DNA from 4 places in the Streptomyces sp. NPDC111802 genome. Region 4 is predicted to be linked to each of the others. Evidence: riboswitches for the same ligand, from Rfam matches in the RefSeq annotation. Region 4 holds a riboswitch; each other region holds the start of a gene.

Region 1 (7,461 bases), on a different contig from region 4:
CTCATACGCTCCGTATGCCATGTGGTCGGGCCACACGTTACGGGTGAGCCGCCGGTCTTGGGCAGTGCGAAAGTCGCGTCGTCGGCGCCGGCGAAACAGCTGGTCGCCCCGCCGGGCTGACGCTCCGGCGCACTCCGGCACCACGTGGGAGTGAAATCACCAGGGGTGGAGGGCAGTTGTGGGCGAGGAGGCAGAAGCGGAACCGGAACAGGTGTCAACACATGTGAACGCGGCAGCCGTCCGGTTCAGGTCGAGTCGATGGGGCTTCCTGTCCGTATTCTCTGATCATGGCCGCACCCATCGCATATTCACTCATCGCCACTGACCTGGACGGGACGCTGCTCCGAGGTGACGACACGCTCTCCGATCGGACCCTCGCAGCGCTCGCGCGGGTGGCGGCGGCCGGTGCCCAGCACCTCGTCGTGACGGGACGGCCGGCGCCCAGAGTGCGGCCGCTGCTCGACGACCTGGGCAGCAGGGGGCTCGCGGTGTGCGGACAGGGCGCGCAGTTGTACGACGCCGGCGCGGATCGTCTGCTGTGGTCCGTCACGTTGGACCGGGAGCTGGCGGAGACCGCGCTCGGCAAGATCGAGGCCGAGGCGGGGCAGGTGTACGCGGCCGTCGACCAGGACGGCGTGGACGGGCTCACGCTCATCGAGCCCGGGTATCTGATGCCGCACCCCACCCTGCCCGCCGTACGCGTCCGCCGCCGTGACGACCTGTGGTGCGAGCCGATCAGCAAGGTGCTGTTGCGCCATCCCAGCCTGTCGGACGACGAGTTGGCGACGACGGCGCGTTCGGTGGTCGGCTCCCTCGCGACGGTCACCATGTCGGGGCCCGGCACCGTCGAACTCCAGCCATGCGGCATCACCAAGGCGACGGGTCTCGCGCTGGCCGCCGAGCATCTCGGGCTCGGTCCGCGCGAGACCATCGCCTTCGGGGACATGCCCAACGACATCCCCATGTTCGACTGGGCCGCCCGGGGCGTCGCGATGGCCAACGCGCATCCCGAACTCAAGGCCGTCGCCGACGAGATCACCCTCTCGAACGAGGACGACGGCATCGCCGTCGTCCTTGAGAGGCTGTTCGCGGGGAGTCTGGCGCATATCGCTCAATAAGGGAGGATATGCGCCAGCGGCCTGGCCCGGTTACTTCTCCTAGTAGGGCCCGTTCACGTTGTCGATCGAGCCGTAGCGCGCGGCCGCGTAGTTGCACGCGGCCACGATGTTCGCGACCGGGTCGAAGGGGTCGTACACCGTCCCCGGGACGTGGTAGCTCGCGAAGGTGGGGTCGATGACTTGGAGAAGGCCCTTGGACGGGGTGCCGGCGGCGGCGTTGGAGTCCCAGTTGTTCATGGCCAGCGGGTTGCCGGACGACTCGCGCAGGATGTTGCGGTGAATGCCCTCGTAAGAACCCGGAATTCCGTTTTGGGACATGATGTCCAGCGCGTTGCGGATCCAGCCGTCGAGGTTGTTCGGGTACGTCTTCACCGAGGACTGCGTGGCCTGGGCGACGGAGGACTTCTTGGCGGGCGCGGACGCCTTGTCGGCCGTCGTGCTCGGCGCGGCAGCCTTCTTCGTCGCCCGGACCTTCAGGTCGAGGCCCGGGTGGATCAGGCGGGGGTTGTCGCCGATGGCCTCGCGGTTGTCCTTGTAGAGCTGCTTCCAGCCGCCCTGGGCGTCGTAGCGGTCCGCGATGCCGTAGAGCGAGTCGCCCTTCTTCGTGGTGTAGGTGAGGGACCCGACCTTCGCCGCTGCGGGCTCCGCGGCGCTCGCGGTGGTCGCGCTCAGGAGGGGAAGGGCGAGGGCCGCGGTGCCGGTTCCGGCGACGACGACACGGCGGGTGAGCGGGTTGGTGCGGGGGCGGCGGTGCTTGCCTCGGGGCATGGCGCTGTTCCTCTCCGGCGCCTGCGAGGTGAGCTGTCGGGTTCGGGCGGGAGATGCCCGGCCGCGCCGCCGGGTGGCGGTGCGACTTCACCCCTAGCCGTTCCGACGCGCCATCGAGGCGTCCGGTCCGGCGACTTACCTGGGTCCCCCGCTCCTGCCGCGCGTGTGTGTGAGTTACGTCGGGGATGACTCGGGCGGCGGCAGGATTCGGCGTCCGCCCGACGAGCGGGAACGTATGCGAGAGCACATGCCCGGAACAAGTGCCGTGGTCACCTGACGTGCCGGTTGACCATGGTCTGGGGTGAATGGGGCGCTTGATCCTTTGCGGTTGCCAAGCCTCAACTTACCTTCGGTGCAAGGAGGGAAGGGGGTGGGTGCGCTCGGGTCTCCGGGTGGGTCCGCGTGACCCAATTCACTGGCAGCGCAAGAGCGGCAAATCGGGCAATGGCTCCAACTCGCCTTTAATCGGCTGTTCGTGGAGTCCGTTTTTCCCGTGTCTGATGGAAAAGCACCTCTTCGCCCTTCGTGCAGATGATCTCGTTGGGGGGCACGAAGTACGGGGAGGAGACCGTGAGGCGGATGCGGTGGCCGGGTGGGAAGGCGTATCCGATGCCGTTCAGCTCGAAGGTCACGTCACCTCCGACGTCAGCCGCAGCCGCACCTTCGGCTGCCCCAACGCCCAGGACTCGTCGCCCACTTCGAGCTCGGGGTACGCCGACCGCGCGTGCATGTCGACCGCCAGGAATGGAACCCCCCATGTAGTGCACGTCGTTGTCATAGCGGTCGTCCGTGGAGCAGACCGTGACGATCGCCTTGAGCGGTTCGGGCGCGAGGGCCGCGATCTGGAGGGAGTTGAAGCCCCGGGAGATGCCGAACATCCCGGCCTTGCCGTCGCATCAGGGTTGGGTCACCGGCCAGTTGACGACCTCGGCCCCGTTGGCCAGTTCCGTCGCCGGGTACTCGTCCGTGCGAGGAGTGCCGGTACGGGCTCGTCCGTCACCGGGCGCCACGCGCGCGTAGGGCTGTGTTCCGTCCGGGAGCGGGATGCGCAGGTCGTGATGAGTCGTCTGGTAGGGGAAGGACGTACGGATGTGCATGAGCGGGATCCCCGTCTGGTCGGTGGACCGGGTGCATCGTGCGGCGCAGCCGGCGCGCGGCGAGCGGGGCGAAGCTTGGTCGTGGCCGGCATGCCGGGGGTCTCCACGGACATGGGGTGGTCGTCGGAGGAGTAGGCGACCGGCGCGAAATCGGCGGCGTGCTTCCGTCCGGCCAGGTGACGGTGGCCGGCCATGGTGGCGACGCTGGGCTTCAGCAGCCCCGTGCGCGTGCTGATCAGGCCGAGGCCCACCCAGGTCGGTACCGCCATGGCGTAGTGGCCGTAGATGATCATGATGCCGCCCCATCGGTCTCCCTCGCCGACGGCCGGCTCGCCGACCGCGTCCTCGGTTCGGGCCGCGTGGTGCAGATGGGCGACGGTGCCGTAGGCGGCGGAGACGGAGGCGGTGGTTCCGGCCGACATGCCCATATCGCCGGGGGCGACCGTGTCGGCGAACTACAGGACGAGGATGGCCTGTATGCCGAGGAACAAGACGCGTTCCCAGGCCTTGAGCACGGAGGCGTTCCAGGGGTCGATGCAGGCTTCGGTTCGGGATACGAGCCGGTACTTCCCTATAAGTCGATCGATATCCGGCCTTATCACGTGATCAAAAACATACCGCTCGTGATCCGATACCGCCCGTGGTGGACGGGTGGGCGGCATCGGTGATCGAAACGTGACCGGATACGCTGACTTGAGTGATGGCAGCGACCTATCGACAAACCGTGTAACCGCCAGTAGACACCAGCAGACAGGAGACCCCTCGTGACCGTCGTCGGGCCGTTCGGGCTGAGCGTGCGGGACCAGGCTCTGGAAGCCGATGTCCAGGCCGGAATGGCGGCTGTCGAGGAGGGATTGCTCGAAGCCACCAAGAGTGAGGTCCCCTTCATCACCGAGGCCGCCCAGCATCTGGTGCGGGCCGGTGGAAAGCGGTTCCGGCCGCTGCTCGTGATGCTCACTGCCCAGTTCGGGGATCCGTACGCGCCGGGGATTGTCCCGTCGGCCGTCGTGGTCGAGCTCACCCATCTGGCGACGCTGTACCACGACGACGTGATGGACGAGGCGGCGGTACGGCGCGGTGTCGACAGCGCGAACGCCCGCTGGGGGAACTCGGTTGCCGTACTGACCGGGGACTTCTTGTTCGCCCGTGCCTCGCACATACTGGCCGACCTCGGGCCCGAGGCGGTGCGGGTGCAGGCCGAGGCGTTCGAGCGGCTGGTCACCGGGCAGATCCTGGAGACGGCAGGGCCGCAGGACGGGCGGGATCCGATCGAGCACTACCTGGATGTGCTGAGCGGGAAGACCGGGTCGCTGGTGGCCGTGTCGTGCCGGTTCGGGGCGATGATGTCGGGCGCCGACGAGACGGTGGTCGATGTGCTGACCCAGTACGGGGAGCGGCTCGGGGTCGCCTTCCAGCTGGCGGACGACGTGCTGGACATCGCGAGCGAGTCCCGTGAGTCCGGGAAGACGCCGGGGACGGATCTCCGGGAGGGGATTCCCACGCTGCCGGTGCTGCGGCTGCGGGAGCGGGCCGAGCGGTTGGGGCTGGCGGAGGATGCCGCGCTCTGCGAGCTGCTGGACTCCGATCTGAGCGACGACGCGAGGCTTGCGGAGGCGTTGGCTCAGCTTCGGGTGCATCCGGCGCTGGAGCAGGCTCGGCGGGACACGGTGCGGTATGCGGAGGATGCGCGGGCTGCGTTGGCGCCGTTGCCGGACGTTTATGCGAAGGCCGCGTTGATGGAGTTGTGCGACGCGGTGGTGCATCGGGCCGGGTAGTTCCTCGCCCGCCGCCCCACCTGTGCCGCGCCGCCCCACCCGCGCCGCGGCGCCCCGCCCCCACCCGTCCTGTCCCTGGGGGCTGCCGCCGCAGCCCCCGACAGCCCCCGCTTCGGCCCTCAAAGGGCCCGGGCCCTGTCCTCAAGCGCCGGACGGGCGAAACATCGCATGTGACCCACGTCACAACTCTGGACTGAGTCCAAACTAAGATCCCCTCCGTATGAATGCCCAGAAGCTGACGCAGGGGGCGTCAGCTGCACTACGGGGAGAAAACAGAATCATGGGCATGAAGACGACGTTCGCGAAGCGCCGTAAGAGCCTGATCGTCACCGCTGTCGCGGTGGCCGCCGCCGGTGGTGTCGCCGCCGCGGTGATTCCCGCCTTCGCCGCCGGAGGCCACCGCGCTGACCACGCGGGCCACGCCGGGGGCGACGCGCAGGGGATCGTGAGCCAGAGTGGAGCTCTCGGTGGCGGCAGCGGGGGCACCATCCTCGCCGCCAGTCTTCGCGGGGCGAACGAGGTTCCGGTCGCGGGTGGGCCAGCCGTCGGGGACAAGGACGGTGCCGCCCTGCAGTTCGTGAAGGTCAAGGGCGACAAGGTGTCCGTCGCCATCACCTGGCGCGGTACCGGCAAGCCGACCGCCCTCCACCTCCACCAGGGCGCCAAAGGCACCAACGGTGGCATCAAGGTCGACTTCGGCGGCCTTCTCGGCAATGACAAGAGCAAGAGCAATGGCAACAGCAGTGGCAAGAGCAACAGCAGTGGCAAGAGCAAGAGCAAGGGCCACAGCGTCACGGGGACCGTCAAGGTGAAGGACCCCGCCCTGCTCAACGCCCTCAAGACCGACCCGAGTTCCTTCTACGCCAACCTCCACACCGCCGAGTTCCCGGGCGGCGCCGTGCGGGGGCAGCTCCACAAGGTCACCGTCGCCGAGTTCGACTTCCGCGACGCGCTCGACAACTTCCAGGCGTCCGTCATCAAGGGCAAGCAGATCTACGAGTGCAAGCCGGCCGAGGGCGGCGGGTACGCCTTCGCCCAGCGGGATGTCAGCGCCGTACTGGGCGGTCGTATCGCGCACTCCTTCGTGGCACCCAACTCCGGTACACCGCAGTGGATCGCGCGGGACGGCAGCGCGGTGACGGGGTCCGTCATCTCCAGGACCCCGAACGGCGACAAGAACATCCCCGAGCTCGACCTGAAGGCCACTCAGTCCGGCAGGCACCACGGCCTGCTGGCCGACACGGCCGAGATCCTGCGGCTGAACACCGTCGGCGGCGTGGCCCCGGCCGGCTCGTGCACACCTGGCGCGATCGTCGGCGTGCCCTACCAGGCGGACTACGTGTTCATCGACGGCTGATCCGCCTAATCCGCCTACTGCCGCGTCTGATCCGCTTCCCCGGCGGCGGGTTATTGCGCGGCGCACGGCGGCGTCTCCCCCGGCCCGACCCCTACGGGTCGGGGGAGGCGCCGCCTTCGCGTGTCATACCGCAGGTGTACGCGGAGTTGGCTCCGCAGGCTGACGAATCTCTCTGGCCGATTTGGTCAGATGGAGACAACGGAAAGCACCACTCCTCACCGATTCGGGTGAGAATGGCGGCTCAGGGGTGGGCGAGTGCGGGGTCGTAAGACTCGCGGGCGAGGCACGAGACGGGCAGCCGCCGCCGACGACGGAGGTAAGGCACACATGGCACCGTACGAATCCGACGACAGCACGACCGCCGGGGAGGTCGACGACCTGCGCGCGGGGCGCCGCAAGGCCACGCGGTATGTCGTCCCGGTCGCGGTCGTGGGAATCGCGGCGGCGACCATCGGGCTCGTCCCGGCGATCGCCGACTCCGGCGACCCGGACCTGCCGGAGATCACCGCGCAGCAACTCATCGAGAAGATCGCGAAGTCGGACGTGGAGCAGCTGTCCGGCACCTTCAAGATCAGCACCGATCTGGGCCTGCCCGACCTCGGTGGACTGGAGTCGAGCTTCGCCTCCGGCGCCATGGCGTCGGGGTCGGGTGACGGCTCGTCCGCCGACCCCTCGGCCAAGCTCACCGAGCTGGCGTCCGGCACACACACCCTGCGTCTCGCCGTCGACGGCGAGAACAGGCAGAAGCTCTCCCTGCTGGAGAACGCCTCCGAGTACAGCCTCATCCACAACGGCAAGGACATCTGGGGCTACGACAGCAAGTCGAACGAGGTCTACCACGGCACCGCCGAGGAGGCGCAGGAGGAGAAGGGGAAGGCCGAAGAGACCCCCGCCACTCCCAAGGAGTTCACCGAGGAAGCCCTGAAGGCGGTCGACGACACCACGTCCGTCACCGTCGACGGCACCGCGCAGGTCGCGGGCCGGGACGCCTACCGGCTGCTCATCAAGCCGAAGCAGTCCGGCACCACGGTCGGCGCGATCACCGTGGCCGTGGACGCCAAGACCGGTATGCCGCTGAAGTTCACGCTGACCCCGTCGAGCGGCGGCGCGGCGGTGATCGACGCGGGCTTCACCCAGGTCAGCTTCGCCAAGCCGGACGCCTCCACCTTCGACTTCACCCCGCCCAAGGGCGCGAAGGTCACCGAGGAGGGGGCGCCGGAGGGCGCGGCCGAGGAGCACGGCTCGGCGAAGTCCGAGGACGAGTTCCGCAAGGAGTTCGAGAAGGAGTTCGGCGGCCCGAAGTCCGAGGACGGGCTGGGCAAGGCGGCCGAGGGCGGTCCCGAGGT
Region 2 (7,461 bases), on a different contig from region 4:
AGCGCACGAGTTCAGGCATCAGGACGCAGGATCCGTACTCGAAGCTGCTGGAGGAGCGGATCGTCTTTCTCGGCACACCGGTCGACGACACCTCGGCGAACGATGTGATGGCGCAGCTCATGTACCTGGAGCACAAGGGCCCCGACCAGGACATCTCGCTGTACATCAATTCGCCGGGCGGCTCGTTCAGCGCGATGTCGGCGATCTACGACACGATGCGGTACGTCGCCTGTGACATGGAGACGATCTGCCTGGGCCAGGCCGGCTCGGCCGCCGCCGTGCTGCTGGCCGCGGGCACGCCGGGCAAGCGGTTCGCGCTGCCGGGGGCCCGAGTGGTGATCCATCAGCCGGCGCTGCCCGAGCCGATCGAGGGTCAGGCGAGCGATCTGGCCATCCAGGCCGAGGAACTGACGCGCGTTCGGGCCCGCCTGGAGGAGACGCTCGCCGAGCACACCGGGCGCAGCCGCGCGCAGGTGGCCGAGGACATCGAGCGGGACAAGGTCCTGACCGCCGAAGAGGCGCTGGGGTACGGGCTGGTGGACCGCATCATCCCCAGCCGCAGGGCCACGCTCGCGCCGCCCACGGGGCGGTGACCGGCCGGTGCTGCCACCTGAGCTGCCGCCGCTGCCCGCGCTGACCCGCGCGGAGGGTGAGTTGATCGACCGTTACCTCGATGTGGTGGACCTGCTCGGCCGGATCAACCCGGCGCAGCACGGCGACACCTACCGCGGACTGCGTGCCGCCCAGGCGCTCGTGAGCAGGGCGGCCGAGCTGCGGGACGCGCTGGCGCTGATGCATCAGCGCGGTGAGACGGAGCTGCACGCGCCCACGCTGGCGCGTGCGTTGCGCGTGCTGGACGGAGAGCGCCGCACGGCTCGCGTCACGGTTCCGCCGTGCTCCGACAGTTGACGACGAGTACCGCCGGATTCCGGACTCCCCGCCCCCCCGACGAGGCGTCCGGAGCCGAGCCGAAACGGACCAAATGGCGTACCCCCTTTCGGCGTAGCGGGCTCTCCTTTTGCGCGGCCGTCAGGGTTGCGCAACGGGCATGACGCCAAGACGGAATTAGGCGTTCCATCCCTGGTCCGGGACTCCTCGGGCGCCTGGACACTCACTCGAACACAGGAGTACCCACCCGAACGGGTGAGTGGTGAGTAACCCCACAAATCCCCGATTCCGTTGGGTATTTCGCTCATCCGTGCGTCAAGATCCCTGACTGACGACAAGCCCCCGCCACAGCGGCGGGGCGGTCCGGGCGGACGCCGAGTCCTGCCGCCGCCCGGATGACCGGTCGACAGGAGTGGATCGGCAGGAGTGGAGGACCCGAGCAAGACGGGTCGCCGGAGCGGACGTTCGTTCGAACCGAGCAACCCTTGGGGTGAAGCCGCGGCAACGCGGCCGGGCAACTTCGCCAGCCCGAATCCGACAGGTCATCCTTCACAGGCGGCTGACGAAGGGTTGCGCATGACTGCGCTCAATCGTGTCCCGTCGCTCATGGTCCGCGCCGGTACGGCCTCGGCCCTCACCATCGCCGCAGTGGGCGGCTCGATAGTGGCACCCGGCTTCACCTCGGAGGCGGAGGCTGCCACGCCGGCGTCGAAGGCACTTCAGGTCGCGGCCTCCAAGAAGGGCTCCCCGTACAGGTGGGGCGCCACCGGGCCGCACCGGTTCGACTGCTCCGGGCTCACGCTGTTCTCGTACAAGAAGGCGGGCAAGAAGCTGCCCCGTACGGCAGCCCAGCAGTACAACAAGACGCGCCACATCTCCGCCAGGAGCCGCAAGGCCGGGGACCTGGTGTTCTTCCACTCGGGGTCGAACGTCTACCACGTCGGCATCTACGCCGGGAAGGGAAAGATCTGGCACTCCCCGAAGACCGGGGACGTCGTGAAGCTGCAGAAGATCTGGACCAGAAGCGTCTGGTACGGCCGGGTCAAGTGACCTTCCCGGGGGCGGTGGCGGCGATCTGATGCGCCGTCACCGGCCCCGGGGTCTCAGAGGGCCGACAGCGGCGTGGCGAGGAGCGCCACGCCGAAGGCGGTCAGTGCGGCGCCGGTGACGAGCGTGACCGCCCGGGCGGCGCGCGGCCGGCGCAGCCATCTGCCGAGCCGGTCCACCAGCAGGGCGACGACCTGGAACCACACCAGCGCGATGGCGAGCACGATCAGGGCGAGCAGCAGCGTCCTGGGCAGTGCCGGAGAGCCCGCGGGCACGAACTGCGGCAGCACGCTGAGGAAGGTCAGGGACGCCTTCGGGTTGAGGGCGTTGGTGACGAAGCCCTGCCGCAGGGGCCGCGCGGTGAAGTCCTCGCGCTCGTCCGCCACTTCGGTGTGACGGTGGCGCAGCGTCTGGACGCCCAGGTACAGCACATAGCCGCCGCCGACCACTTGGAGGGCCCGGAACAGCGCCGGTACGGCGGCCAGCACCGCGGCCACTCCCACCACGGCCAGCGTCACATGGACCAGCAGCCCGGCCCCGATCCCGAGCGCGCAGGCGATGCCGGCCCGACGGGAGACCAGGGCGTTGCGTACGACGACGGTGAAATCGGCCCCGGGCATGGCGACCAGGCCGGCGGAGACCCCGGTGAAGGCGATGAGCTGAGCGTCCATGGGGTCCAGACTGCCGCGCGGATGCCTTCAGCAGGTATTTCGAATATCCTGGGAAGCCCTAAAGCATCGCTTAAGGCACATGGTTCAGGCGGATGCTTCAGGCGGATGATTCAGGCAGATCGGGGACCGCATGTACGACCCGACCCGGCTCGCCGCACTGGTGGCGGTCGCGGAGGCGGGTTCCATCACCCGGGCGGCGGAGCGGATCGGCTACACCACGCCGGCGCTCTCCCAGCAGCTGGCCAAGCTGGAGCGCGAGGCGGGCACCGCCCTGCTGGTACGGCACCACCGCGGGGCGCGACTGACGGGTGCGGGCGAACTGCTGGTGGCGCGGGCGCGGCGGGTGCTGGACGAGCTCGACCGGGCCCGGCACGAACTGGCCCGGCTGACCGGGCTGACGGGCGGCACGCTGCGGCTCGGCACCTTCCAGACCGCGGGCATCCATCTGCTGCCGCCGGCGCTCAGCGCCTTTCGCCGGGCCCATCCGGACGTGGAGCTGACGGTCGCCGACTACGAGCCCTCGGCCGGTGTCGCCGCGGTGGCGGCGGGCGAGGTCGACCTGGCGCTGACACACGCCTATGAGCCGGGGGAACCGATGCCGCTGCCCGCGTCCGTCGGCATCGAGCCGATCCTGGTCGAGGAACTGGTCCTGGTGTCCGCTCCGGGTCATGTCCTCACCAGTGGCGCCGCACGGCTTCCGCTGGGCGAGCTCGCCGGGCAGCCCCTGATCAGCATGGCACCGGACGCTCCTGCCCGGCGGGGCGTGGAGGCGGCGCTGACCCGTGCCGGGGCGACCGCGTCGGTGCTGGTCCCGACGCCGGGGTATCTGCTGGTCTGCGCGCTGGCGAGTGCGGGACTCGGGGTCGCGGTGGTGCCGGAGATGGTGGCGCGCACGTCGGTCACTCCGGTCGGGGTGCGCGCGCTGGAAGGCGGGCGGTTGCGCCGTACGGTCTCGGTCGCCTTCCGTAGCGGGGAGGCGGCACCCGCCGTGGACGCCTTCCGGGCCCTGCTGCGCGGCACGTTCGGCCGGTCCTCCGGGCAGCCGCAGCAGGCCTGAGGGGTTACGGCTCCTGCGGTCCCGCGGCGCCGACCGGTGCGGCGGGCACCGTCCAGGGAAGTTCGATGGAGACGGTCTTGCCGCCCTCGCGGGTCGGGCGCACTCTCATCTTGCCGCCGCACTCCGCGGTCAGCCAGCGGATGATCACCATGCCCCGTCCGTTGTCCTGCTGCACGGCGGCCGGTAGCCGCTTGGGGAAGCGCGGATGGCTGTCGGTGACGCCGATGCGCAGGTGTTCGTCACGGTCGAGCACGAGGTCCACCGTGAAGGTGGGTGACTGTCCGAGGGTGTGCTGTACGGCGTTGGTGGTGAGTTCGGAGACGATCAGGCGGATGGTGTCGGCCACTTCCGTATCCGGTGGCAGACCCCATTCCGCGAGGGTGGTGAGCACATAGCCCCGGGCCGCGGAGACCGAGGCGGGATCGCTCGGCAGAGTGACGGATGCTTCCAGGTGATCTGCCATGGCGACGTCGTCCCTTTCCCACGGGACCGCAGTCCGACACGGAGCGGATGGTTCGAGTACGGTCCCGGACTGGTGCTTCGTCGCCAGACTGCCATTACCGCGCCCGTCACGGGTGGCGATCCACCAAGATGTGCATATATCTGTCGCTCGAAGCGGTGAACTCTGCGACGGCAGACCCAATTTGGGCGGCTCGGTTGGAGTAAGGAGTTGCCCATGCAGCACGGTCCCGCGGTGCGCCGCCGAAAACTGGGCGCAGAACTGCGTGCGTTGCGCACCGGGGCGGGGCTCACCAGCGGTGAGGCGGCCCGGCTGGTGGGCTGGCACCAGTCCAAGGTGAGCCGGATCGAGACCGGCGCCAGCGGGGTGAAACCGGCCGATGTGCGGTTACTGCTCGACGTCTACGGCGTACGGGATGCCCAACTGCGCGAGATGCTGCTGATGTTGGCGGGGTCCGACGACGGGGACGGCCGGCATCACTGGTGGCACGCGTACCGCGGAGTACTGCCGCCGACGTATCGGGACTTCATCAGCCTGGAGTCCCAGGCGAGCGCGATGCGCACGCTGGAGACGTCCGTGGTGCCGGGGCTGTTGCAGACGCCCGAGTACGCCCGCGCGGTGACCCGGGCCGCGGTGGGCGGGCTCGACCCGGATGCCGACGACCGTCTCGACGCGCTGGTCGCCGTGCGGCTGGCCAGGCAGGACGTGCTGCGGGCGGATCCGCCGCTGGCGCTGAGCGCGGTGCTCGACGAGGCGGTGCTGCACCGGGAGATCGGCGGGCCCGAGGTGATGACGCGGCAGTTGAGGCGGCTGATGGAGGCGGCGCGGCTGCCCCAAGTCAGCCTCCAGGTCCTGCCGTTCAAGGCCGGTGAGCATATCGGCATCACCGGGCCTTTCGTTATCTTCTCATTTTCGAGCACTTCTGATCTGGATGTGGTTGTTCTCGACCACTTGACGAGTAGCCTCTATCTCGAACGGAAAGAAGACCTCCAGGCCTACACGGAGGCCTTCAACGCCCTTCGGATCCACGCCCTTTCACCCCAGGAATCGCTGGATTACATCGCCGCGCTAGGTGGCGGCGCGTAAGGAGGCACCATGACCGCAAGGCCTCGGAACATGCCCTCAGGTGCAGAACTGCCCGGTGTGCGCTGGCTGCGCAGCAGCTACAGCACGGGCGCGAACAACTGTGTCGAGACGGCACGGCCGAACACCGGTCCCTGGACCGGACTGCTCGCCGTGCGCGACTCCAAGGCCCCTGCCGGACCCGCGCTGCTCTTCTCCCCCGAGAGCTGGGCGGGCTTCACGGCCGCTTTCCAGTCCTGACGATCCCGATCACCTCTGACCGAATCTGATCGGTTTCACCAGACGCGAGAACAGGGCCGTGTCACGCCGACTCATGGTCGTGTCTCGCCGATCACTCGTACAGCGCGTTCGATCTGCCCCTCGGAGAGGTCCGCGCGGGCGGTCAGCCTCAGCCGTGAGATGCCGTCGGGGACGGAGGGAGGTCGGAAACAGCCCACGGCGAGGCCCGCCGCCCGGCAGTCGGCCGCCCAGCCGACGGCCCCCTCCGGGGACGGCGCCCGCACCGAGACGACCGCGGCGTCCGGTCGTACCGCTTCCAGCCCCGCGGCGGTCAGACGTGCGTGGAGTTCGCGTGCCACCGTCCGCGCCCGTTCCGCCCGCTCGGGCTCCCGCCGCAGCAACCGCAGTGCCGCCAGGGCCGCGCCCGCCGACGCCGGGGCGAGGCCCGTGTCGAAGATGAACGTCCGGGCCGCGTTGACCAGGTGGTCGATCACCCGGGCGGGGCCGAGGACGGCACCGCCCTGGCTGCCGAGCGACTTGGACAGCGTGACCGTCACGACGACGTCACCGGCGCCCGCGAGCCCCGCCGCGTACGGGGCGCCGCGGCCGCCGTCGCCCAGCACGCCGAGACCGTGGGCGTCGTCGACCACCAGCCCGGCGCCGTGGTCCCGGCACGCCGCGGCGAACCCGCCCAGCGGCGCGGCGTCGCCGTCGACCGAGAAGACGGTGTCGGACACGACCACGGCGGGGCCGTCGTGCGTCTGGAGCGCCTTGCGCACGGCGTCCGGGGCGGAGTGCGCGACGACCTGTGTGGTGCCGCGCGCCAGCCGGCAGCCGTCGATCAGCGAGGCGTGGTTCCCGGCGTCCGAGACGATCAGCGAGCCGTGCGGCGCCAGCGCGGTGACCGCGGCGAGGTTGGCCGCGTAGCCGGAGGAGAAGACCAGCGCCGCCTCGAAGCCGCAGAAGTCGGCCAGCTCGCGCTCCAGCTCGGCGTGCAGCTCCGTCGTGCCCGTCACGAGCCGGGAACCGGTCGCACCGCCGCCCCAGGTCCGGGCGGCCCGCCCCGCTCCCTCGGTGATCTCGGGGTGGCTGGCCAGGCCCAGATAGTCGTTGCTCGCGAGGTCCAGGAGCGGCGAGTCGGCGGGTCGGGGGCGCAGCGTCCGCACGAGTCCGGCGCGCCGGCGCTGCTCCGCCTGCTCGTCGATCCAGCCGAACGCCATGGTTCCTCCGGGCTTTGGTGGGCAGCGCGCCAGACGTCGCGTTTGTAGGCAGTGCACAGACCCTAGCCGGACAGCCGCCCGCCCACGGTGTGGCAATACCCACACATCGAAGTGACAGGGTTGTGCAAACTCACCTTGGCTCGGGGGCCCTCCGTACGTCAGGATCAGCTTCCATGGACCTGCTGAACACGCTGGTGGACAAGGGGCTTCGGCGCGAGCTGCCGACCCGCGAGGAGGCGCTGGCCGTCCTCGCCACTTCCGACGACGACCTGCTCGATGTGGTGGCCGCGGCCGGAAAGGTACGCCGCCACTGGTTCGGCCGACGGGTGAAACTCAACTATCTCGTCAACCTCAAGTCGGGCCTGTGCCCGGAGGACTGTTCCTACTGTTCGCAGCGGCTCGGCTCCACCGCCGGCATCCTGAAGTACACCTGGCTGAAGCCGGACGAGGCCTCCGAGGCCGCGGCCGCCGGATTGGCGGGTGGCGCCAAGCGGGTGTGTCTGGTGGCGTCCGGGCGCGGCCCGACCGACCGTGACGTGGACCGGGTCTCCGACACCATCAAGGCGATCAAGGACCGGAACGAGGGCGTCGAGGTATGCGCCTGTCTCGGTCTGCTGTCCGACGGCCAGGCCGAGCGGCTGCGCGAGGCCGGCGCGGACGCGTACAACCACAACCTCAACACCTCCGAGGGCACCTACTCGGACATCACGACCACGCACACCTACGCCGACCGTGTCGACACCGTGCAGAAGGCGCACGCGGCCGGCCTCTCCGCCTGCTCCGGCCTCATCGCGGGCATGGGCGAGAGCGACGAGG
Region 3 (7,461 bases), on a different contig from region 4:
GCAACATGATGATCGTGACCGCGAAGGACGGCACGGAGACGTGGTACTGCCACCTCTCCACCTACCGCGTGGCCTCCGGTACCACGGTCAAGGCCGGCGACCCGATCGCGTACTCCGGCAACTCCGGCAACTCGACCGGCCCGCACCTGCACTTCGAGGTACGCCCCGGCGGCGGCTCGGCCATAGACCCGCTGCCCTGGCTGCGCAGCCACGGGGTCGACCCGACGTAAACGACGCCACCGCCTCGCGCCCCCGCCCTTCAGCGGGGGCGCACTTGTCGGTACTGGCGCTTCGCCACCGGTACCAGAGCTTCGCGCTAGAGCTTCTCCACGGGCGCGTACCGCAGCAGCAACCGCTTCGGCTTGGTGTCCCCGAAGTCGATCGTCGCCTCGGCGTTCGCGCCGGTGCCCTTCACACCCGTCACCGTGCCGAGCCCGAACTGGTCGTGTGTGACACGGTCACCGACGGCCAGCTGGACGACCGGCTTCTCGGAGGTGCGGCGCGTGGCGAAACCGGACGCGCCCGAGGCCGAGGAGCGCGAGCGGGACGACGACAGCGAGGCGGCGACCCCGGACGCGGGCCCGGAGGAGACCGGCGAGGTCGCCCCCGTGCGCTTCCAGTCGACATGCGCCGCCGGGATCTCCTCCAGGAAGCGGGACGGCGGGTTGTACGACGGCTGCCCCCACGCGCTCCGCATCGACGAGCGGGTCAGATACAGCCGCTCACGCGCGCGCGTGATGCCGACGTACGCGAGCCGCCGCTCCTCCTCCAGCTCCTTGGTCTGGCCGAGGGCGCGCATGTGCGGGAAGACGCCGTCCTCCATGCCGGTGAGGAAGACGACCGGGAACTCCAGGCCCTTGGCGGTGTGCAGGGTCATCAGGGTGATGACGCCCGAGCCGTCCTCCTCCTCGTCCGGGATCTGGTCGGAGTCGGCGACCAGCGCGACCCGCTCCAGGAAGTCCGAGAGCCCGCCGGGCGCCTCGCCCTCACCCGATTCCTGCTCGAACTCCAGGGCGACGGCCGCGAGTTCCTGAAGGTTCTCGATGCGGGTCTCGTCCTGAGGGTCCGTGGAGGCCTGCAACTCGGCGAGATAGCCGGTCCGTTCGAGGACCGCTTCCAGGACGGTCGCCGGTCCCGCGCCGGACTCGACGATCGTACGGAGCTCCTCCATCAGCGCGTTGAACCGCTTGACCGCGTTGGTCGACCGCGCGGCCATGCCGTACGCCTCGTCGACACGCCGCAGCGCCTGCGGGAAGCTGATCTTCTCCCGCTGTGAAAGGGCGTCGATCATCGCCTCGGCGCGGTCACCGATGCCACGCTTGGGGACGTTGAGGATCCGTCGCAGCGGCACGGAGTCCTCGGGGTTGGCCAGCACCCGCAGATAGGCGAGTACGTCCCGGACCTCCTTGCGCTCGTAGAACCGGACCCCGCCGACGACCTTGTAGGGCAGCCCGACGCGGATGAAGACTTCCTCGAAGACACGGGACTGGGCGTTCGTACGGTAGAAGACGGCGACGTCGCCGGCCTTCGCGTCCCCCGCGTCGGTCAGTCGGTCTATCTCGTCGGCGACGAACTGCGCCTCGTCGTGCTCGGTGTCCGCGACATAGCCGGTGATGCGCGCGCCCGCGCCCGCGTTGGTCCACAGGTTCTTCGGGCGGCGGGACTCATTGCGCTCGATGACCGCGTTGGCGACGGTCAGGATCGTCTGCGTGGAGCGGTAGTTCTGTTCCAGCAGGATCGTCGTCGCGTCCGGGTAGTCCTCCTCGAACTGGAGGATGTTGCGGATGGTGGCGCCCCGGAACGCATAGATGGACTGGTCGGCGTCGCCCACCACGCACAGCTCGGCGGGCGCGAGGTCGTACTCGCTGGGCGGCACGTCGACGGGGTGCTCGCTGGTCCCGACGAGCTCGCGCACCAGCGCGTACTGGGCGTGGTTGGTGTCCTGGTACTCGTCCACGAGGACGTGCCGGAAACGACGGCGGTAGTGCTCGGCGACGTCCGGGAAGGCCCGCAGCAGATTGACCGTCGTCATGATCAGGTCGTCGAAGTCGAGGGCGTTGGCCTCCCGCAATCGCGACTGGTACATGGCATAGGCCTGCGCGAGGGTCTTCTCGAAGCCGTCCGTCGCCTGGGCGGCGAAGTCCTCCTCGTCGATCAGCTCGTTCTTCAGGTTGCTGATCTTGGCGCTGAAGGACTTGGGCGGGAAGCGCTTGGGATCGAGGTCCAGATCACGGCACACCAGCGCCATCAACCGCTTGCTGTCGGCGGCGTCGTAGATCGAGAACGACGACGTGAACCCGAGCTTCTTGCTCTCCCTGCGCAGGATGCGCACGCACGCGCTGTGGAAGGTCATCACCCACATCGCGTTCGCACGCGGGCCGACGAGCTGCTCGACGCGCTCCTTCATCTCACCGGCGGCCTTGTTGGTGAAGGTGATCGCGAGGATCTGCCCCGGATGCACGTTCCGCTCGGCCAGGAGATGGGCGATGCGATGGGTGAGCACACGCGTCTTGCCGGATCCGGCCCCGGCCACGATGAGCAGGGGGGTGCCGGAGTGGACGACGGCGGCGCGCTGGTTCTCGTTCAACCCCTCCAGCAGCGCCGCGGCGTCGATGGCCGGCCGCGGGGCGCCGTCGCGGTAGTAGGCGTCCCGGTCCGGCGGCACGTCGAACTTCCCACCGAACAGATCGTCCGGAACCGGCTCCGGAGCGTGATCGCCCTCGGGCGGTGGTGGCGGCTCTTCCTCATGGGCCCGTGGGGCCTGGAGGTCCGCCAGGAAGCTGTCGTCAAAGAGGCTGCTCATCGCTCTCCGAGTCTAGGCGGCCCCACTGACAGCCCGCCGCCACCCCGAGAACATCACACGTTCCGAATCCCGACGATCTTCCGGGACACCCGCCCGAGAGCCCCTCACCCCCCGCGACCAGCCCCTTACAGCAAGCGATCGACCAGGCCGAGCGATCAAATACCGCAACAAATAATGCGAAACAACCCACCCACCACATAAGTACTCAAACAGTCCCGCACTCCCCCGAATCAGCTGCTCCTGATACCGCCTCGCCTCAAGGTCACGAAAATGTATCGGGCATATCGAACATCAACCTTCACAGGGGCCACACGAGTTGGCTACCGTGCCGGACAGGCCGTACGACCCCCACCGGCGATCGACGCCGGGCCGCACGGCCTCCGCCGAGTCCGGCGCGCCCGCACGGCGAACCGGAGCCGGGGACCCACCGAACTTGGGGTGAATCGGCCCGACTTCCCATCCGGGAACGGCCGTAGGGCAACCCTTCCGAACCACCCGCCCGAACCCGACAGCTAACTCGGTAGGCGGAGCATGGAAGGAGTCGCCTCCCTTGGCGTCGCACCGCAAGTCGCGTCCCGCCGGTACGCGCGTAGCAGGCATACGGACCCCCGCCCTCGCCACGGCGGCCCTCACGTCCGTCGCCCTGCTGTCCCAGACGGCCAACGCGAGCCCCTCGACGGACGACAACCCCAGCCTCGAAGAGGTCGAGAAGAAGGTCGACGACCTCTACCGCCAGGCGGAGTCGGCGACCGAGAAGTACAACGCGGCCAAGGAGAAGACCGCGAAGCAGCGCCAGCGCGTCGACACCCTCCTCGACGACGTCGCCCAGCGCACCCAGAAGCTCAACGAGGCACGCGAGGAACTGGGCCGCTCCGCCGCCGCCCAGTACCGCACCGGCGCCACCGCCCCCGACACGGCGACCTTCCTCCTCGCGGACACCCCGCAGGACTACTTCGACCAGAGCCAGCTGATGGGCCGTATGACGGACCGTCAGAAGGAATCGGTCGACGAGTACTTCACGCAGCAGTCAGCGACCATGAAGAAGCGCAGGGAGGCCACCCAGAGCCTCGAGACGCTCACCGAATCGCAGAACGACCTCCAGACCGCCAAGACCACCGTCCAGCAGAAGCTCTCCGACGCACGCGAGCTCCTCTCGAAGCTGACGGCGGAGGAGAAGGCCCGCCTCGCCGCGATCGAGAAGCGCAAGCAGGAGGAAGCCGCGCGCAAGGCAGCCGAACTGGCCCGCCAGCAGGCGGAGGCCGAGCGCCAGCGCCAGGAAGCCGCGCAACAGCAGCAGGAGAGCACGGCGCCCCCGTCCGACTCCGGCACCTCGGACTCGTCCTCCTCGGACCCGTCCTCCTCGGACCCGTCCTCCTCGGACTCCTCGTACGCCACCAAGGCCGAGAAGGCCCTGGCCTTCGCCCGCTCCCAGATCGGCAAGCCGTACGTCTGGGGCGCCACCGGCCCCGACTCCTACGACTGCTCGGGCCTCACCCAGGCCGCCTGGAAGGCCGCCGGCGTCGACATCCCGCGCGTCACCTACGACCAGGTCAACGCCGGCACCACGGTCTCCCTCTCCAGCGCCCAGCCCGGCGACCTGGTCTTCTTCTACGACGACGTCACCCATGTGGGCATCTACATAGGCAACGGCATGATGATCCACGCCCCGAAGCCCGGCGCCTACGTCCGCGAGGAGTCGATCTACTACGACGGGGAGTCGTCGATCCACAGCGTGGTCCGCCCCGCCTGACACCCGTCCTCTCCCGACCACGCGCGCGGGCCGCTCGTAAGGCCACGCGCGCGTGGCACGCACAGACACAGCGGCCATGCCGCGAAACGCTAAGGCGAGCCGAAAAGCACCCGTACCCCACCGCCCCCACACACACAGACCACCGCAGGCATCAACGCGCACCCACCCCCCGCGCGCCCCACCCCCATCCCCCACCCCACTCCCTAGCATCGCCCCATGCGCGCCACCACCACCCGCACCTCCCCCCTCCACACCTGGTGGTCGCGGCGACCCCCCGCAGCCGGCGCCGCCGTCATGGCAACCGGCATCATCTCGGTAGCCCTGCACCAGACGGGCTACGAGACCCTGTCCCGCATCGCCCTGGCCCTCGCAAGCGCAGCCTGGCTCGCCCTGGCGGGGGATTTCACCGCCCGCCTCCTCCGGGACCGCCCCAGATGGCTCAAGGAGGCAGCCACCCCGGCCGCCCTCACCGCCGTCGCGGCGACAACAGTCCTCGGCACCCGTTTCAGCACCCTCGGCTGGCAACCCCTCGCCCAGGCGCTCCTGGCCCTAGCGGCCCTGCTCTGGCCAGGCATCCTCATCGCCGTCGTACGCGACTGGCACCGCCAGATGCCCGGCGGGGTCTTCCTCGGCTGCGTGGCCACGGAGGGCGTAGCCGTCCTGGGCGCGACACTCGCCGCATCAGAGACAAAGGCGTGGCTCGCCCACACCGCACTCGTCCTGTTCTGGCTGGGCCTGGTCCTCTACGCCGTCGCCCTCACCTGCTTCGACCCACGCCAGATCGCCCACGGCGCCGGCGACCACTGGGTGGCAGGCGGCGCCATGGCCATCTCCGCAATGGCCGGCGCGCAGCTTCTCGCCGCCGACACCCCCGGCATTCACCTCTGGAACGAGGACGACACCGACGTCCTGCGCACGGTGACCGTCGCCCTGCTCGTACTCGGCCTGGCCTGGTACGCCGTCCTGCTCATCGCCGAGTTCGCATGGCCGAGGCAGCGCTACGACGTACGCCGCTGGGCAACCGTCTTCCCGATGGGAATGACGGCGGCGGCAACCCTCTTCGTCGCCTCCGCCGTGGACGTCCCCTGGCTCGAAACCCCCGGCGAGGTGCTCCTCTGGATCTCGGTGGCGGCGTGGCTGGCGGTCGCCACAGGCGCCGTACGGACCTATACCGGCCCAAGAACCCCGCAGACCCCCGGGCCCCCCGGCACCGGCGTCACGTCCACAACACGGCGATGAAGACGTTCGCCGTGGTCAGCAGCCCGACCACACCGAACAGACTCTTGTCCACCTTCTCCTCGTCCCGCTTCACATAGACGAGCCCGAGGATCACTATCAGCAGCGCCAGCTTCACGCCGATCTTGATGTTGTCGACGGACTGGTCGTCCGCCTGATTGAGGCCGACGAGGATCACACCGGTGACCAGCATGGTCAGCGCGCCGTGCAGCATCGCGGGGACGAACCGGGCGGTGCCCTGACCCATCGCCTTCATCTGGGTGAAGAAACCACCGAGCAGCGCGGCGATACCGATGATGTGCAGACCGACGAAGAGATGGATGAGTACGCCCATGGAGCCGGAGCCTAACCACCACGAAAAACCCACCCGACACCGCCCCGCGCCCTCCCCGATCTCGCATATATGCGCGCCATAGCACCCCGCCACCCCTGCGCAATCCCAAACCGCCACATCGGTCAGCACCCAGCGTGAACCAGACGACCCCATCCCGGGATCACGCTCACTTACGGTCACCGACGGTCCGCTCCCGGCACTTCCGCACAACGCGTCACCGGCCCGCCACGGCGAGGTTTAGCGTCCTCCACCAGGTGACCGGCTCCCCACCGCCGCCCGGGCCAGGGGCGGCAGTCGGCCACCACCGCCGAAAAAGTCCGGCGGCGGCCCGCTCCCCCTGTGCGAGCCGCCGCCGGACGCGTAACCCGCCCCGGGCGGTCGTACGTCGCTCCCCCCAGGCGCCCGTACACCCGCCGCTCCTCCGGGGCGGGAGTACGCCACCGTCCGCCGCCCCAGGCGGACGCCCGGGACGAGGCGGTCGTACGAAAGGACGTGCAGTCCACGTGGCAGCGCACCGAAAGCCCCGCCGACGCACGGTCGGCGGCATCGGCGGCAATACGGCCCGCACGGCATGGACCATCGCACTGGCGGGCGCGGCGACGGCGACGGGTTTCGACGGGACCGGGCACGCCGAGCCGCAGCTGACACCGGCGCAGGTGAAGGCGAAGGTGGACAGGCTGTACCAGGAGGCGGAGGTCGCCACCGAGAAGTACAACGGGGCGAAGGAGAAGGCGGACGCGGCCGAGCAGCGGATCAGGACGCTCCAGGACGAGGCCGCTCGCAAGACGGACCAGCTCAACTCGGCGCGTGACGCGCTCGGTTCGATGGCCGCGGCGCAGTACCGAGACGGCGGCGTCGACCCGGCGCTCCAGCTCGCGCTCTCCGACGACCCCGACCGCTATCTCGCCGGCGCGGAGTTCGTCGAACGCGCAGGCAACCGCCAGGCGGCGTCCGTCGCCGACGTCCGCGGCCAGCTGCGCGAGATCGAGCAGCTGCGCGGCGCCGCCCATATCGAACTGGCCTCGCTGAAGTCCCGCCAGGCCGAGCTGAAACGCCACAAGGAGACGCTGACCGGCAAGCTGGACGAGGCCAAAGAACTGCTCGCCCGGCTGACCGCCGAGGAGCGGGCCCGGCTCCAGCCGGGCGACACGGACCGCGCCACCCGCTCCGCCACCGGCACCCGCGACGACCTCACCACCCCCGGCACCGCCACCGCAGGAGCCCCCAACTCGCGTGCGGCGTCCGCCATTTCCTACGCCTACGCCAAACTCGGCAGCCCCTACGTCTGGGGCGCGACCGGCCCGGACGCCTTCGACTGCTCAGGCCTCACCCAGGCCG
Region 4 (7,461 bases):
GGTCCAGCGCGTCCTCCACGAGCGCGGCGGCGGCGATGTACGCGCGCCAGGCGCGCTGCTCCTCGGGGGTGAGCCAGCGAGTCGTCATAGGACCAGTGTAGGTTTGTTTCAAAGTTGAACCAAGACCCAGACCGTATAGCCAGACCGTAGAGTCGGAGAGCGCGCCCATGCCGTCGTACCCCTACGTCCTGCTGTCCGCCGCCGTCTCCCTGGACGGCTACCTCGACGACACGACTCCCGACCGCCTGCTGCTGTCCAGCCCGGCCGACTTCGACCGGGTCGACGAGGTGCGGGCCTCCGTGGACGCGATTCTGATCGGTGCCGGCACGATCCGGGCGGACAACCCGCGGCTGCTGGTGAACTCGGCCGAACGGCGGGCCGCGCGGGTGGCGGCGGGGAAGCCGGAGTATCCGTTGAAGGTCACGGTCAGCGCGACGGGCGAGCTGGATCCGGCCGCGAACTTCTGGCACACGGGCGGCGACAAGATCGTCTATACGACGGCGAAGGGCGCGGAGCGGCTGCGGCGGGCGCCGGTCGAAGCGGACGTCGTCGCGCTGGGCGATGAACTGGACTGGCGGCCCCTGCTGGCGCATCTGCGTGAGGTGCGCGGCGTCGAGCGGCTGATGGTCGAGGGGGGCGGCAAGATCCACACCCAGCTGATCCAGCAGGGGCTGGCGGACGAGTTGCAGCTGGTGCTGGCGCCGCTGTTCGTGGGGGATGCGCGGGCGCCGCGGCTGTTCGGGCCGGGTGGGTATCAGGGTGGACGGCTGCGACTGGTCGAGACGCGGCGGATCGAGGACGTGGTGCTGATGCGTTACGAGCCGACGGCGCCGGGTGCCGGTGAGCTTCCCTCCGCCGCGGATCGGCACTGGCTGGGGCTGGCGTGCGAGCTGGCGGCGCAGTGCCCGCCCTCAAAGACGGCGTTCAGCGTCGGGGCGGTGGTGGTGGCGGCCGACGGGACGGAACTGGCGCGCGGGTACTCCAGGGAGGGCGGTGATCCCGTGGTGCATGCGGAGGAGGCGGCGCTGGCGAAGATCCCGGCGGGGGATCCGAGGCTGGCGTCGGCGACGGTGTACAGCAGCCTGGAGCCTTGTACGCGGCGTGCGTCGCGGCCGGTGCCGTGTGCGCGGCTGATTCTTGAGGCGGGGGTGCGCAGGGTGGTGACGGCTTGGCGGGAGCCGGACACGTTCGTGGTCGGAGCCGATGGGAGCGGGGTGCTGGCGGGGGAGGGCGTGGATGTGGTGGTGCTCGCGGAGTACGAGGAGCGGGCGATGGCACCGAACGGGCATCTGCTGGGCTGAGGCCGGGCTTCTTCTCGCCCCCGCCGCCCTTGCCCGTCCCGTCCCTGGGGGCCGCGCCCCCAGACCCCCGCTCCGGCCCTGAAAGAAAGGCGTGTGCTTCGGGTCCTGCGGATGGCGTACTATGGATTCAACGACGCGGGGTGGAGCAGCTCGGTAGCTCGCTGGGCTCATAACCCAGAGGTCGCAGGTTCAAATCCTGTCCCCGCTACTGAAGGCTCAGGGCCGGAACTGATCAGTTCCGGCCCTGAGTGTTTTCCCGGCCGGCACGCCCGGCCGTCCGGCTGCCGTGTACGACCACCTCACGCCCACGGACTTCACCGGCGCCCCCTTCTGCAGGTGACCTTGATCGTTGTCACCAGATGTGATCGGGCGAGCGCCCTCCGCATAACAACTGACATACCGTCAATACCTGTGTGATTCCTGAGCCTTGGCCAACTCGCCCGATTTGGGCCACTGATGACCCGTAAGTCCAGGCGAGAATCGTTAATGATCAAGTGGAACAGCTTGGAATCCGCACCCCGCGTCTATTAACGTTCGATAACGCAGCGCGGTCGTCCCAGCCGTCACAAGAGGCGGCTCCGTGCGCACGCGCCGAGTCCCGCAAGGGAGCCGGGGAACCACCACCCTGGGGTGAATCGCACGGATTCCGCCGTGGAAGCACGGTTGGTATACGCGCGTAGGAGACCTTCCTGCTCCGAACCCGTCAGCTAACCCGGTAGGCGAGAAGGAAGGAAAGGAGTACGCCCACGTGGCGTCAAACCGGCCTGCTCCGCAAGCCCCGTTCGTGCCGAGCCAGCGCACCACCGACACCTTCGGCTACGACAGCTACCGCACCGACGAGGGCCCGTTCGAGGAGTGGAACCCCACCGCGGAGTCCATTCGTCCCGTTCGTGGCAGGCACCGCGTCTCCAAGCAGCGCGGCGGGGGACTCGCCCGCAGCTCCACGGTTCTCGGCGTAGGCGTCATAGCCGCCGTCGGCGCGGGCGGCATGGCCAGCGCGAACAGCGGCAAGCCGCCGGTCGCCATCACCATGCCCGACCTGCCGCTGATCTCCGACGACGACTCCTCCGAGGCCGCCGAGGACACGGCCACCGCCCTCAGCACCATGGGCGAGGCCACCGAGCAGACCGCTCAGAGCGGCTCCGACGCCGGCGAGGCGCTGCGCAGCCGGATCATCGCGCAGGCCGAGCTCCAGCAGGACCAGATCGACAGCAAGGCCGCCGCCGCTGCCGTTGCCGCCGCCGAGAAGGAGGCCGCCGCGGCCGCCGCCAAGGCGGAGCAGGAGGCCAAGGAGAAGGCCGCCGCCGCGAAGGCCGCCGCCGAGGAGGAGGCCCGCAAGAAGGCCGAGGCCGAGCGCCTCGCCGAGCTGGCCAAGCAGTACACGCTGCCGACCTCCTCGTACACCATCACCTCGACCTTCGGTCAGGCCGGCGCCTACTGGTCCTCCGGGTACCACACCGGCCTCGACTTCGCCGCCCCCACCGGCACGCTGATCAAGGCGATCCACTCCGGCACGGTCACCTTCGCCGGCTGGGACGGCTCGTACGGCTACAAGACCGAGATCACCCTCGACGACGGCACCGAGCTCTGGTTCGCGCACCAGTCCTCGATCAGCGTCAGCGTGGGCCAGAAGGTCAACACGGGCGACGTCATCGGCCGCGTTGGTGCCACGGGCAATGTGACCGGCGCCCACCTGCACCTCGAGGTGCACCCCGACGGCGCCACGAACGGCATCGACCCGATGGCGTGGCTGCAGGGCAAGGGCCTCACGCCCTGAGGTCGTGAGGTCCTGAGGCCACGAGACCCTGAGGTCCTGAGTCCCTTGAGGTCCTTGAGAGGCGTCCACTTCTGAACCCCCGGCAGTCCTGACGGCGTCCCCCCGACGTCAGGGCTGCCGGTTTTCGGTGTGCCAGGAGTGTTTACCGGGACTTTGTCGCAAGCTCGGAATGATCGGCTCCGGCACGGCAGTTGACGTAGAACATGACTTCTCTTCGCAAGCTCGGCTCCTCCGACCTCGAGGTCCACCCGCTCTGCCTCGGCGGCAACGTCTTCGGCTGGACCGCCGACGAGACCCAGTCCTTCGCCGTCCTCGACGCGTACACAGAGGCGGGCGGCAACTTCATCGACACGGCCGACGTCTACTCGGCGTGGGTCGAGGGCAACGCGGGCGGCGAGTCCGAGACGGTCATCGGCAACTGGCTGACGGCACGCGGCAACCGGGACGATGTCGTGATCGCCACCAAGGTCAGCCAGCACCCCGATTTCCGGGGCCTGAGCGCGGCCAACATCAAGGCGGCCGCCGACGCCTCCCTGCGTCGCCTGGGCACCGATCACATCGACCTCTACTACACCCACTACGACCAGCCGGAAGTGCCGGTCGAGGAGATCATCGGCGCCCTTGACGAGCTGGTGCGGGCGGGCAAGGTGCGGCACATCGCCGCGTCCAACATCTCCGCCGAGCGCCTCGCGGCCTCCCTCGCCTTCTCCGACCGCGAGGGCCTCGCCCGATACGTGGCCCTCCAGCCGCACTACAACCTGGTCTCCCGCGACACCTACGAAGGCGACCTGCAGAACCTCGCCGAGCGGGAGGGTGTGGCGGCGGTCCCGTACTACGCCCTCGCGTCCGGTTTCCTCACGGGCAAGTACCGCCCCGGTACGACCGTGGACAGTGCCCGCGCCCAGGGTGCCGGCCGGCACGCCGAGACCGAGCGGGGCCGACGGGTGCTGGCCGCCCTGGACGAGGTGGCCGGGTCCCACGAGGTGCCGGTGGCGACGGTCGCGCTGGCCTGGCTCGCGAACCAGCCGACGGTCGCGACGCCCATCGCCTCGGCGCGGACGGTGGAACAGCTTCCGGCGCTGCTGGGGGTGGCGGAGCTGAGGCTGACGGAGGAGGAAGTGGCGAGGCTCACGGAGGCGTCGGCCTGAATCCGCCTCTCCTCCTCGACCACCACCGCTACGTCCGGTACGGGTTGTAGCTGGGGTACGGCGCCGTCGGCCCGTACCCGGGCCCGTACCCAGACCCGTACTCGGGCGCGTACCCGGACGCGTACCCAGGCCCGTTCACCTGCCCGTACGGCTGCCAGTGGACGGGCTCGGGGCCCGCGTACCCGTACCCGTACCCCGTCCATGCCTGCGCGGCCACCGCGTGCTCCAGCGCCGGCCGTGCGAACTCCCGCCGCGCCCACAGCTCGTGCAGCAACTCGTGTTCCCGTACGACGTAGTCCGCGCCGGCCCGTCCGCGGCGGCCCCGGTGCCGTAGGAACGCCAGCGACGTGGCGTAGGCCTCGTACCGTGCCACGGTCCGCGCCGCCGGCCGGCCCCCTCGGCGGCGCGCGTACTGCCGGGCCACCCGGCGGTCCCGCATGGAGCCCAGCGCGAACGGCTCGCTCGGGGACAGCCACCCGGCGACGACGTAGGCGGGCAGTTCCTCGCGCACGGTCCTCAGCTCACGCTGGCGGGTCCAGATCACCAGCCAGGTCAGCAGCCCGAACACGGGCACCATCAGGGTCGCGTACACGGCGAAGAAGCCGTACTCGCCGAAGGTCGAGGAGCCGTTCCACAGGGCGTGCATGCCCATGGCGAGCAGCAGGCCGAAGAGGGGCAGAAGCACGCGCCGTACGTGCTGACGTTCGCCGGACAGCGCGGCGATGCCGAAGCCGATGCCGGTCAGGACGGTGAAGAGCGGGTGCGCGAAGGGCGACATGATCACGCGGACGAAGAAGGTCGCCGCCGTGACGGAGGCGATGCCGCTGTCGCCGGTGAGCTGGTCGGTACCGAAGGCGGTGCCGAGGTAGAGGATGTTCTCGGTGAAGGCGAAACCGGTCGCGGTGACCCCGGCTATCACCACACCGTCGACGATCCCGGTGAAGTCGCGTCGGCGGAAGAGGAACACGAGCAGGACGGCCGCGGCCTTCGCCAGCTCCTCCACGACGGGCGCTATGACGGTCGCGCCGAGGGTGTCCGCCTGCGACGGATCGGCCGTCGCGGTCGCTATCCATCTGGTCGCGAAACTGTTGGCGACGATCGCTATCAGCGCCGCCGCGCAGGCACCCCAGGCGAAGGAGAACAGCAGATTGCGCCAGGGCCCCGGCTCGACCCGGTCCAGCCACCGGAACGCTGCCACGAGCAGCGGCACGGGCAGGACGGCGAGCCCGAGCCCGACCAGGAACCCCTCGGTGCCGGTCTGCTCGCGCACCAGGGCGAGGATGACCAGCCCGGAGAGCGCGAGCAGGGTGCTGAGCGCGCCGTAACGCACCCAGCGCTTGTGCCACCAGTGCGCGTGCCGCACTGCGCCGCCGGTGGGACCGGTGGGGTGCGTCGGGTACGGGGGACAGGTGGCCACGGCATTGACCCTAACGAGGCAGGGGCGCCGCCCGCAGCAGCGCGAGTGGGGCTCGGGCGCCGGTGGGGGGCTGCTGTCGGTGCTGTTCTTCCGGCTGCTCCTACCGCTGTACGCGGCGGAAGAGCAGGTCGTTCACGACATGACCCTTGTCCAGTCCCTGGCCCTCGAAACGGGTCAGCGGCCGGAACTCGGGACGGGGCGCGAAACCGCCGTCGGACCGGGTGTTCTCGAAGTCGGGGTGCGCGGTCAGCACATCGAGCATCTGTTCGGCGTACGGTTCCCAGTCGGTGGCGCAGTGCACCAGGGCGCCGGGTCTCAGCCGGGTCGCGGCGAGGCTGAGGAACTCGGGCTGGATGAGCCGCCGCTTGTGGTGGCGCTTCTTGGGCCAGGGGTCGGGGAAGTAGACGCGCAGCCCGTCGAGCGAGTCGGGGGTGAGCATCTCGCGCAGCAGGATGATGGCGTCGCCGTTGCCCACGCGGATGTTGCTGAGCCCGTGGTGGTCGGCGAGGTTGAGGAGGTTTCCCTGCCCGGGGGTGTGGACGTCGACGGCGAGGATGTTGGTGCCGGGGTCGCCGGCGGCCATCTGCGCGGTCGCCTCCCCCATGCCGAACCCGATCTCCAGGACGACCGGGTTCTCGTTCCCGAACAGCTCACCGAGATCGACGACGCACTGCCCGTCGATGTCCAGGCCCCACTTGGGCCACAGCCGCTGCAAGGCGTCCGCCTGCCCCGCGGTCACCCTGCTCCGCCGCGGCTGGAAACTCCGAATCCGCCGCTCGAAGTGCGACCCGGCAGGATCGGCCTTGGGCCCGTCGGGGAACCGCGGCTGCCCCTTGGCCCGGGTATGCCGAACGGACACACCGGGCACGTGAGGCGCGAGCCCGCCTCCGGTCTCGGTCGGACCGGGGACGGCGAGCTGGGGGGCTTCGGGGGCGTTTAGGGAGTCAGACACAGTGGGGTCGATTTTACGGGGAGCGCGATGGGGCGGACCCACGGCCACTTCCCCGGGCGGGCCAGCACCTTTCAGCGCCGGTCCAGCCAATCCCGGCCCGGGGCGGCAGCCCCCGGAAGAGCAAAACCCGGTGCCTGCACCCGGCCCGATCACACCGGCGCCTGATCACACCCCCTCCAACACCGCCAACGCCCTCCGAGCCACCTCCCGCCCGATCGGCAGCGAAGCGGTGGCCGCGGGACTCGGCGCATTGAGCACATGCACCGCCCGAGGCCCCTCCCGAATCAGAAAGTCATCCACCAGCCCCCCGTCCCGCAAAACGGCCTGCGCCCGCACCCCCGCGGCCGCCCGCACCAGATCATCGGCCGTCACCGCGGGCAGCAACCTCCGCACCGCCCCCGTGAACGCCCGCTTGGACACCGACCGCCGCAGCTCCCCCGCCCCGTAGCGCCAATGCCGCCGAGCCATCCGCCATGCCCCCGGCCAGGAAACCGTCGCCCCGACCTCCCTCGGCCGTACGACCCCCCACCCGTACCCCTCCCGGGCCAGCGCCGGCACCGCGTTCGGCCCGATGTGCACGCCCCCGTCGATCCCGCGCGTGAGATGCACGCCGAGGAACGGAAACGCCGGATCCGGCACTGGATACACCAGCCCCCGCACCAGCTCGGGTCGCGCCAGCGAGTAGTACTCCCCCCGGAACGGCACGATCCGCACCTCCGGCTCGTCGCCGGTCATCCGGGCCACGTCGTCGCAGTACAGCCCGGCACAGTTCACCAGCACCCGGCCCCGCACGACGTCGCCACGCGTCGTCCGTACGGCGACCCCCAGCTCCGGCCGCCGATCGACCCGGTCCACCCGCGCGCCGT

What was found. A riboswitch is a leader RNA that binds a small molecule or an ion and turns the genes downstream of it on or off. The one in region 4 is predicted to bind cyclic di-AMP.
Region 1: another riboswitch for cyclic di-AMP. It lies ahead of ACZ7NC_RS24790 (transglycosylase SLT domain-containing protein); the one in region 4 lies ahead of ACZ7NC_RS17245 (M23 family metallopeptidase).
Region 2: another riboswitch for cyclic di-AMP. It lies ahead of ACZ7NC_RS02640 (C40 family peptidase); the one in region 4 lies ahead of ACZ7NC_RS17245 (M23 family metallopeptidase).
Region 3: another riboswitch for cyclic di-AMP. It lies ahead of ACZ7NC_RS12065 (C40 family peptidase); the one in region 4 lies ahead of ACZ7NC_RS17245 (M23 family metallopeptidase).

What each region holds. Positions count from the first base shown of each region.
Region 1 covers NZ_JBVKCZ010000023.1:34,613-42,073, reverse strand. Annotated here, with positions in the region: gene ACZ7NC_RS24795 (HAD family hydrolase) at 288-1,118, shown strand; gene ACZ7NC_RS24790 (transglycosylase SLT domain-containing protein) at 1,158-1,886, opposite strand; cyclic di-AMP (ydaO/yuaA leader) riboswitch at 1,892-2,066, opposite strand; partial or broken gene ACZ7NC_RS24785 (hypothetical protein) at 2,348-2,509, opposite strand; partial or broken gene ACZ7NC_RS24780 (CocE/NonD family hydrolase) at 2,599-2,983, opposite strand; partial or broken gene ACZ7NC_RS24775 (peptide MFS transporter) at 3,169-3,501, opposite strand; gene ACZ7NC_RS24770 (polyprenyl synthetase family protein) at 3,748-4,758, shown strand; gene ACZ7NC_RS24765 (CHRD domain-containing protein) at 5,039-6,115, shown strand; gene ACZ7NC_RS24760 (LolA family protein) at 6,443-7,461, shown strand, end outside.
Region 2 covers NZ_JBVKCZ010000002.1:214,320-221,780, forward strand. Annotated here, with positions in the region: gene ACZ7NC_RS02630 (ATP-dependent Clp protease proteolytic subunit) at 1-593, shown strand, start outside; gene ACZ7NC_RS02635 (hypothetical protein) at 601-909, shown strand; cyclic di-AMP (ydaO/yuaA leader) riboswitch at 1,329-1,461, shown strand; gene ACZ7NC_RS02640 (C40 family peptidase) at 1,465-1,938, shown strand; gene ACZ7NC_RS02645 (LysE family translocator) at 1,992-2,606, opposite strand; gene ACZ7NC_RS02650 (LysR family transcriptional regulator) at 2,737-3,663, shown strand; gene ACZ7NC_RS02655 (ATP-binding protein) at 3,668-4,126, opposite strand; gene ACZ7NC_RS02660 (helix-turn-helix domain-containing protein) at 4,340-5,209, shown strand; gene ACZ7NC_RS02665 (DUF397 domain-containing protein) at 5,219-5,446, shown strand; gene ACZ7NC_RS02670 (8-amino-7-oxononanoate synthase) at 5,518-6,645, opposite strand; gene bioB (biotin synthase BioB) at 6,819-7,461, shown strand, end outside.
Region 3 covers NZ_JBVKCZ010000009.1:62,443-69,903, reverse strand. Annotated here, with positions in the region: gene ACZ7NC_RS12075 (M23 family metallopeptidase) at 1-230, shown strand, start outside; gene pcrA (DNA helicase PcrA) at 317-2,803, opposite strand; cyclic di-AMP (ydaO/yuaA leader) riboswitch at 3,175-3,345, shown strand; gene ACZ7NC_RS12065 (C40 family peptidase) at 3,354-4,553, shown strand; gene ACZ7NC_RS12060 (tellurite resistance/C4-dicarboxylate transporter family protein) at 4,770-5,792, shown strand; gene ACZ7NC_RS12055 (hypothetical protein) at 5,770-6,123, opposite strand; gene ACZ7NC_RS12050 (C40 family peptidase) at 6,627-7,461, shown strand, end outside.
Region 4 covers NZ_JBVKCZ010000013.1:202,642-210,102, forward strand. Annotated here, with positions in the region: gene ACZ7NC_RS17230 (MarR family winged helix-turn-helix transcriptional regulator) at 1-88, opposite strand, end outside; gene ACZ7NC_RS17235 (dihydrofolate reductase family protein) at 168-1,301, shown strand; tRNA gene ACZ7NC_RS17240 (tRNA-Met) at 1,436-1,509, shown strand; cyclic di-AMP (ydaO/yuaA leader) riboswitch at 1,881-2,038, shown strand; gene ACZ7NC_RS17245 (M23 family metallopeptidase) at 2,050-3,078, shown strand; gene ACZ7NC_RS17250 (aldo/keto reductase) at 3,282-4,226, shown strand; gene ACZ7NC_RS17255 (PrsW family intramembrane metalloprotease) at 4,255-5,643, opposite strand; gene trmB (tRNA (guanosine(46)-N7)-methyltransferase TrmB) at 5,744-6,595, opposite strand; gene lhgO (L-2-hydroxyglutarate oxidase) at 6,761-7,461, opposite strand, start outside.